One region of the Nonomuraea sp. NPDC049504 genome, then DNA from elsewhere that is predicted to be linked to it. Evidence: riboswitches for the same ligand, from Rfam matches in the RefSeq annotation. Region 1 holds a riboswitch; the other holds the start of a gene.
What was found. Region 1 has a riboswitch for cyclic di-AMP ahead of AB0K28_RS24315 (C40 family peptidase). Riboswitches for the same ligand answer to the same signal wherever they lie in the genome.
Positions count from the first base shown of each region.

Region 2: it holds a riboswitch for cyclic di-AMP, as region 1 does, so the genes downstream of both, AB0K28_RS16880 (CHAP domain-containing protein) here and AB0K28_RS24315 (C40 family peptidase) in region 1, are expected to answer to the same signal.

Region 1 is NZ_JBFAPT010000013.1:18,591-22,982, forward strand. Features, by position in the region: gene AB0K28_RS24305 (M48 family metallopeptidase) at 1-540, opposite strand, end outside; gene AB0K28_RS24310 (hypothetical protein) at 552-1,361, opposite strand; gene AB0K28_RS24315 (C40 family peptidase) at 1,494-2,021, opposite strand; cyclic di-AMP (ydaO/yuaA leader) riboswitch at 2,095-2,260, opposite strand; gene AB0K28_RS24320 (NlpC/P60 family protein) at 2,941-3,855, opposite strand; gene AB0K28_RS24325 (NYN domain-containing protein) at 4,002-4,392, opposite strand, start outside.
Region 2 is NZ_JBFAPT010000008.1:1,515-5,906, reverse strand. Features, by position in the region: gene AB0K28_RS16890 (DEAD/DEAH box helicase family protein) at 1-451, shown strand, start outside; gene AB0K28_RS16885 (CHAP domain-containing protein) at 544-1,305, opposite strand; cyclic di-AMP (ydaO/yuaA leader) riboswitch at 1,319-1,474, opposite strand; gene AB0K28_RS16880 (CHAP domain-containing protein) at 1,752-2,384, opposite strand; cyclic di-AMP (ydaO/yuaA leader) riboswitch at 2,398-2,544, opposite strand; cyclic di-AMP (ydaO/yuaA leader) riboswitch at 3,077-3,223, shown strand; gene AB0K28_RS16875 (GH25 family lysozyme) at 3,308-3,961, shown strand; gene AB0K28_RS16870 (MFS transporter) at 4,233-4,392, opposite strand, start outside.

The DNA of each region.
Region 1 (4,392 bases):
CGCCGCGTCGAACGCCTCTCCCCTGGCGATCTGGGCGGCGGTGAAGTCGCGCGCCGGGTCGGGCGGGCCGCCCGTCAGGACGTGCCACGGCGTGGTGAACGCGGCCACGGCGAGGATCACGATGCCCAGCAGCGCCAGCGCCACGCCCGCCTGACGGCGCAGCGCCGGCGTGGTCACCCCCCGCTCGTCCATCCCCGCACCCTTCCCCCCGCCCCCGGCGCCCGCAGCGCCCGCGCCATCCGGCCCGCCGCCCCGGTCCTGTCCGCGCTCCTCACCGCCGCCCCCGGCGCCCGCGCCATCCGGCCCGCCGCTTCGGCCCTCCCTGCGCTCCTCACCGCCGTTCCCGGCGGCCCCGCCGTCCGGCCCGCCGCTGCGGGCCTTGCCCTCGTTCGGCCCGCTGTTCGCCGGATCGCTCGCGGCTGGTTCCGTGGCCGGTGAGCTCGGGGCGCCCACCGCTGTCAGGGCGCCCTCCGCTTCTCGGGTCTCCTCCTCCGGGGCGTGGTTCGTCTCCCGGTCGTCCGGGTCTTGTCGTTCGCTCATCTGCCTCCCCTTCATACGAGCTGATCCCGCACGTACGCGCGCCACCGCGCGGTCAGCGTCGCGACGGAGAGCCCGAGCGCGGCGAGCGCCCGATCGGCCCCGTCCACGCGGGCCGCACGGTAGAGCCTCACCAGGGTCCCCTCACCGAACCGGTCAGCGAGGAAGCGACACGCCAGCCACGCCTCCTGGTACGCCCGCGCGAGCCCGGCCGGGTCACCCCCGTCCGCCGCGAAAGCCGCAGGTCCGGGCAGAACGGTCGGGAGGCGCCCGGCGCGCACCTCGGCGGCCAGCTCGGCGGCGGCCGTCGCCACGGGCAGTCCGGCGTCGCGGTAGGCGACGTAGTCGGCGAAACCCTCGTACAGCCAGACGGGCAGATTGTCGGTGCCGGCGACGACGTGGGTGAGCTCGTGGGCGAGGACGACGTCCCTGCCGACGGGGTTGAGGGTGGCGAACGCCTCGGGGACGACGATCACCCGCGCGCCGTCGGCCACCGCCGCGAGCCCGTCCACCCCGCCCACCCGGGCCAGGCGCGCGGCCTCACGGGCGCCGGCCGGGACGACGATCAGGGGGCGTACGGAGCGGGCGAGCACCGCCGACACCCTCCGGCCCGCCGTATCGGCCCTGCGCGCCAGCTCGTCGAGCCCCGCGGCGTCGTGGCCCACGACCGTGGACCACCGGCCGCGGCGTACGACGTGGAGCCCCGGCCACAGGTCGCGCGCCTGCGCAGGCAGGACGGGCGCGTCAGGCAGCGGAGCGGCGGCCGAGACGGCGAGGAGCACCAGCCCGGTCACCGCGGCTCGTCGGCTCACCTGCTCGGACACAGTGCCCGATCGTATGCGCTGCCTTGCGGGTCAAGGGTCGGGAACGCGAGAGCCCCCGTACGCACCCCACGAGTCGAAGCTCGGGAACGCGAGAGCCCCGTCCGGATCGGGGAGGATCCGGACGGGGCTTCTTCACACGCCGGGACGGACGGCGCCGACGAAGGACGACCTTCGCCATCCGCTCAGCTTGTCGATGCGTACCCGTTCACCTGTCCGCGGTGAATGGATCATCTTGCCCTTGCCGACGTACATGCCCACATGGCCGAGCCCGTTGAAGAACATCAGGTCACCTGGCTTGAGATGGCGCCAGGAGACCTTCTTCCTCGTGCGGGCGAACTGGCTGTTCGTCACGCGCGGGAGTTTGACGCCGGCCTTCTTCCAGGCGAACTGGACGAGGCCTGAGCAGTCAAACGAACCAGGTCCTGTGCCCCCGTAACGGTACGGGTCACCGATCTGCTTCTTGGCCACGGCGACGGCCTTGCCGGCCCTCGCCTTCTGCCGGGCGGCTTTGGCGGCCTTCTTACGGGCCTTCGCCGACGCCGTGGTGCGGGCGGTGGTCGCCGCCTTCACCGTCGTGCCGGCCGCCGCACTGGTCTCGCGGGTCGTCGCCGCCTGAGCTGCCGGAGCATGGAGGACCATACCTCCGGCCGTCACGGTCATCGTGAGTGCGACACCACTCAGGGCAAGGCGGGACAGGCGGGGGTTCTGCAGGGAGTTAGACAGGATTTCTCCTTGTGTCTTCCACGAACGCCTACCGGGTTAGCTGACGGATTCGGGCGTGGAAGTCGCCCTACGGCGCGATGGGCGCGCCGATTCACCCCTGATCCCTTGGGGAACGTGGGATCGCTGGGTCCCCGGCTCCGTGCCTCCTGGCTGCACGGATTCGGCAGGTCGGCACCCCGATCAGAAGTGCGATGGGGATATCAGGGCCGACCGGCGGATTTTTGTCTGTCTCACATCGGGAGGGACCGATGCCGGTTCGCGGCGACATGGCTTGTTCACCGCGACGACGCCAGAAGCTACGCCGAAGGGTCAAGAATCTGCAAAGCGTGAATGGCCCTGTAAAGATCGGATAGCGGGATTTGTCAGACTTGAAACCCCTGCTGGAACCCCAGGTCTTGTGACCAAAATGTGACCTCACTCACACTTGCTTTCCCGGGCTTTTGTCAGGTCCCAGCAGTCACATGAGTCACAGCAGTCACAAACGCGAACACCCTTCTCGCCCCCGCTGGCCGGCCGGACGCGAGGGACGCTCACCCCGAAAAATCCACCCTTTGTACGACTCGCCCTAGTAGTGACCGATCAGGAGGTCACGCCCGTCGAAGGCACGCCGATCAAGGACCTTGGCAACTATCGATCTTCGTAGATGAGCTGCGACATGGATCACAGCCGAGCGGCCACCGCTTGCGCAGAGTGCTGATGCTGAACGCGACCGCGATGAGGGGCGTGCGGAACGGCGAGCGCCAGGAGCCGACGCCAGGCCGGAACCCCCGCTGTCACGCAGTAAGCCCCGGCGGCCGGATCGCCCGGAGCCGGAAGCTGGATGCCGGGGGCCGGGGGCCAGGAGCCGGATGGCCGGCTACGGGCGGATGGCGCCGACGAGGTTGCGGCCGTAGGCGGAGAGTTTGACGACCTTGACGACGTCGCCGGTCTGCGGCGCGTGGACGATCTGCCCGTTGCCCGCATAAATGCTGACGTGTCCCAGGCCCTCGGAGAAGATGAGGTCGCCGGGCTGCAGCGCGTCCAGGGAGACCCGCCGGCTCTGGCCCCAGGCCCACTGCTGCCACGTCGTCCGGGGCAGCGAGACCCCGGCGGCCCGCCAGGCCGCCTGCGTGAGCCCCGAGCAGTCGTACCCGCCGGGCCCGGTGCCGCCGAACACGTACGGCTTGCCGACCTGCGCGTACGCGAACCGCAGCACCGAGGCCGCGCTCCCCGACGCCGGCCCGGTGTACTTGATGCCGGTGCTGTTGGGGTTGCCCGGGTTGTACGCCCCCAGCTTCTTCAGCAGCTTCTTCTGCTGCGCGACCAGCTTGAGGATCTCCGAGCGTTCCTTCTGTACGGCGTCGCGTTCCTTGTCGGCGGCCTTGAGCGCCTTCTGCGCCTTGTCCCGCTCGATCTTCAGCCCCCGGTTCTCCCGGTCGAAGGCGGCGAGCTTCTGCAGGCGTTCCTGGGAGAGCTGCCCGGCCACGGCGAGCCCGGACAGGCGGCCCTGGGGGTCGTTCGAGCCGAAGATGCCGGGCCATGAGGTGATGTCCTCGCCCAGCTTGTAGCTGTCGACGGCCATGCCGGCCACCTGGGCGCGCAGGTCGGCGACGGTGGCCAGCTTGCGCTTGTAGCTCGTGTCGAGCGAGGAGTAGGTGCCCTTGGCCTTCTTGTAGCGCTCGGTGGCGGTGTTGTACCGGTCGACGACCTTGTCCGCCTTGTCGTTGAGCTTCTCCAGTTTGGCCTTCGCCTGGGCCAGCGTGGGCTGGGGATCAGCGAGAGCCGCTCCCATCGGAGTCAGCATCAGTCCGAACGCGAGACCCGCGGCCATCGGCACCCGGCCAAACCTCACTGTATCGCCCTCCCCAGGATTTACATCTGGGGCGAAATAGTACAGAAGTGGCGGGTGAGCTAGTGCTAAACCTACCAATTCGTAACTTAGGCGCGACTCAGTCGGCGCAGCAGCAAACCAGACGGAACGGGTCTGGCTCCCATCCGGCGTACGGACTCGGCCACCTCGCGGTCGGACGAGACGACGGCGATGGCCCGGCCCGGCGGCTCGGCGCGGACGAGCTGGCGGATCAGGTCGTCGGCGATCTCCCCCGGCGCGCTGAACAGCACCCGCACCCCCCGCGGCGCCACCACCTGCACCGGCGCGTTGAGCTCCGCCCCGTCGAAGACCACCGTCACCTCGACGCGGGTCTGGGCGACGAGGCCGCCGAGCCCGTTCATGAGGCGGGTGCGCTGGTCGGCGAGGGTGAGCGTGCCGTAGCCGGTCTTGGTGACGTTGTAGCCGTCGATGATGAGGTGCACCTGCGGCAGCGCGAGG
Region 2 (4,392 bases), on a different contig from region 1:
GCTGGACGACGACGGTGCCGGCGAAGTCGCTGATGTCGTGGCCATGGCGCTCAACAGCGATCATCTTCTTGTCCGCCTTGTGCACTGCAAGTACGCGCGCACGGGAAAGGCTGCTGCACAAGTGAAGGACCTGTACGAGGTCTGCGGCCAGGCGATGAAGAGCGTCCGCTGGCGCGAGAACCCCACGCGGCTCTTCCAGCATTTGGCGCAGCGCGCGCGCAAGAAGTATGCGAGAACCGGCGTCTCACCCTGGGAAGCCGGCGACCTCGCCGCGTTGTACCGGCTGCGAGACCGGGCGAAGCTTCTTCGGTACACCTTCGAGATCGTCATCGTTCAGCCTGGGCTGTCGAAGGCGCAGGCATCCTTTGACCAGCTGGAGCAGCTGGCCGCCACCGAACTTCATGTCCGCCACACCGCCGACGCGTCACTCACCGTCCATTGCAGTGCATAAGGCTTGTTCACCCCGCTTGTCTACGTGTACAGGAAGGCGATCTTGCGTCTGCCTCCCGCGACGCCTCAAGTTGGTACGAGCGAGCCAGCTGGCTAGTCAGAAGGAGTTCGATGTCGGCCGCAGGCCACTTTGCGATGCCGCCCAGCCACGACGGCGACGCGGCGCGCTCTTGCTCGCTTGATGATCAGGGTCGCGCCGATCAGCATGGCGAGAGAGCCTGCCGGAACAGCCATCACGTCGATCAAAGTCATGCTGTCGGGCGAGGCCGAGGTCACGGATGCTGTGGCGGCTTTGGGAGGCCCTGCCTTGCCGAAGGCGGCCGGCTGCAGTGGAGGGGAACCTAACTCACCCTCGATGATGTAGACCTCTCTGCCGCCGTCTCCCATCTTTTCCCGCACTTTCTTCGGCAGTCCGTACCCGACGACCTTGTTCTGATCGCGCTCCTTGCGCTTGAGCCACACCCTGTCGACGTTGCCCTCGATCGTGGAGATCCTCTCACCGTCCACCCGCTCCACGATGCCCGCGTGATCGATGCCGCCGAGGTCCTTGGAGCCGCTCCAGTCGTAGAACACGATCGCACCCGGTTCAGGCCTGTTGCTCCATGCTCCCTGCGACTTGAACCACCTTGCGTGGTCCACCGTGTAGGCGAACTCGCCGACATACTTCTCGACGCCCGCCTGGTTGGCGGCCCAGGTGATGAACATGTCACACCAGGGAGCGGTCCTGAAGTAGGAGTCGCTGGAATCCACGTTGACGTAGTACCAGTCGCCGAACCTGGTGTAGCCGCTGCTCTGCTCCTGGTAGCCGAGATACTTCTGGGCAGCCTCAAGCAGGCCCTCGTCAATGGATGCCATAGGCCGGGGGAATAGCCCTTCTCCTCGACCGCCTACCGGGTTAGCTGACGGATTCGGGCCAGGAGACGCCCTACCGCCGCACCTGCGGCGGATTCACCCCGTACGTGGATCGCTCCACGCGGTTGGTTCCCCGGTTCCCGGACACGCCGGGATTGAGCGGCTGGCCGATCGACTTCGGGAGAAGCCAGGTCACCCGACCAGTACGATGCACTGTAGTAGATGGGTTGACCTGTTTGTGATGCTATGCGAAAAAGATCTACCCCGCGCGGGGAGTGCAGCTTGGGCCCTACCTTGCCCCGCCTATACGGAGGCTGCACGGCGCCGGCCGCTCACCGTGCCTCAGGCAGGCTTCACATGCAACGGGTGGTGCAGGAAGTCGTCCTGCACCACCCGTGTTCCCTTGACCATCGCACTGGCAAGGAGCTCTCTGTCGGCCTGCTTACAGGTCAGGCCTTGTACTCGGGGTACCCGTAGCCCACCACCTGCGACTTGGGCCGGATCCGCTGCTCGACCTTGCCGTTGCCGGTGTTGCCCTCGACCGTGGTGATCGTCCCGTTGCCGTTGTCCTGCTTGACCAGGCCCATGTGGTCGATGCCCGTAGTGCTCTTGCCGTTCCAGTCGTAGAAGACGACGGCGCCGGGCTTGGCGAGCGTGCCCCACTTCTTGTTGGCCTGGAACCACTTGGCCCAGGTGACGGTGTACGCATCCCAGCCCACGGTCGAACGGGCACCCGCCTTCTCGCCCACCCAGGAGACGAACATGGCGCACCACGGCGCGTTGGCGTAGGCCTGCACGCTGCCGCCGTCACGGGCGATGGTCTCCTTCGCCCGCTGGGAGGACATGTACCAGCTGTGGAACGGCGTTCCGCCACCCGCGGCGTTCTCTGCCACGCCGATCTGCGACTCAGCGATCTTCAGCACCGACTGCGCGGACGCCTGCGTCGCAGGCTTCTGGGCTTGGTGGTCGGCGGCGAAGGCTGGCGTGCCGGCGAGCATCGCGCCTGTAGCCACACTGGCCGCGGCGGCCAACCCGCCAAGGGTCGCGGGCTTCAGGGCATGGGCGAAGACGTTCTTACGCATGAGTGGAAATTGCTCCTTGCTTCCATGCCGCCTACCGGGTTAGCTGACGGGTTCGGGCGTGGAAGTGCCCTACGGAACGCTCCTGCGGAGCGCGCCGATTCACCCCAGGAACATGTGGGTCCCCGGCTCCGCGAGATCGCGAATTCGGCGGCCGCATCACACCCGCAGTCACGACGTTCATGCTGGTGAGAGGCGGTCTCGGCAATACAGAGACGTTCCGCGACAGGCAACGCTGCCAGGCGATACGCCGTGAGTCCTCGAAGGTAAGCGAAACGCATAGAAAGATGCAAGCGAGCCTCGGGAGAAGGCGACGGAATACCCTGCCCTGCAGGCGATCCCGATAAAATCCTTTACCTACTCACGATCGATGAGAGAGCGTTGCCGAATCGTTTGTATCGTCTGCCACACAGTGCCCTGGAGTCACACAGCCGACCGGAGTTTCGCCTTCACGAGCTACGCCGAACAGGACAAGCAGCGACGGGCGTGAGGCTTTACCCAAACCGGAAACCCCTGCTGGCACGGCAGTTCTCGCCCGAAAGAGCCCCGACTCGTGGACGTCCACTTTGCTCCACTTGCACTCTCTTTGGGTAAATATGTACCTTTAGGCAGCGCGGCGTCCTATGGATGAGCCTTTCGCCTGACGCCGCCTTTCTTGACCGGACCGTGCGCCATCTCCAGCACTCTCGTGCGAGGGCGCTCGGCCGCCGAGTCCGCAGACACTGCGGAGCCGGGGACCCATCGTTCTTTGGGGTGAATCGGACGCCAACCAGGCGGCGTCCGTAGGGCACTTCCAGTCCCGAACCCGTCAGCTAACCCGGTAGGCGGCATGGAAGCAAGGAGTCAACACCATCAAGCTCGACTACAAGCGCTTCAGCATTGCCGTAGCAGGAGCCGTCCTGGCCGGAACCGCAGCCATCACCGGCGTGACGGGGACGGCGTTCGCCGAGACCACGGGCCACGACGCGACCCACAGCGCTCAGCACGAAGCCAGGTCGTTTACTTACGGCGTGGACGTCTCGCGGTACGAGTCCGACTACGACTGGAACGCCAGCCCGGCACAGTTCGGCATCATCAAGGCCACCGAGGGCACGAGTTTCCGCGACGCCTCGTTCGCCCGACACTGGAGCGAGCTAGGCAAGAAGGGAATCGTGCGCGGGGCCTACCACTACGGCCACCCCGGCAACGACCCCATCGCTGAGGCCGAGTACTTCCTGGCCATGGTCAACTCCCAGCCCGCCAAGGCCGGCGATCTGCTGGTCCTGGACCTGGAGACCACCGACGGCAGGTCCGTCGCCGAGGTCAACGCCTGGGCCAAGGCCTGGCTGTCCCACGTGAAGACCAAGACCGGGGTCACCCCGATGCTGTACAGCGGCTGGAACTTCGCCAACACCTACGGCAAGGGCCTGGCCGACTACCCCCTCTGGGTCGCTCACTACAGCAAGCCCAAGGGCCAGCTCGCTCCGCCCGCCGACTGGAAGTCCTGGACCATCCACCAGTACACCGACTCCCCCGTCGACCAGAACGTCTCCGCACTCACTCCTGAGCAGCTGCGGGGCCTCGGCCGTCCCGCCGTGTAGGGACGTAGATCCTCGGAGAGGATCTCAAGCGCCTCGGGGAGCCGGCCGACGAGCGCGTAACCGGTATTGCCGCGGCCGATGGCGGTGATCAGTGCTGAGGAGATGGGCTCGACGAGCGGGGGTCCATCTCCGCGATGCGCATGGGCAGGACGTCCGGCGGGAACTCCCGCCACTTGACGCTGCGCCTTCGGAGGAGTTCCTCGGTGCTGTAGGCGGTGAGGATGTGTTCGGGTCCGTGGTCAACGGTGGTCTTCTTTCGCGGCTGGATGCGTCAGGACTGCTCGGCCTCGGCGGCGGGGCCGGTCGCGGGGATGTGGCGGAGCTTGGTGATCGCCAGGATCGCCGCGCCGGCGGCGATGGCCGCGGCGATGACGGCGGCGGTGTTGAGCCCGCTGGTGAAGGCCTCGCGAGCCGGGGCGAGCAGCGCCGTG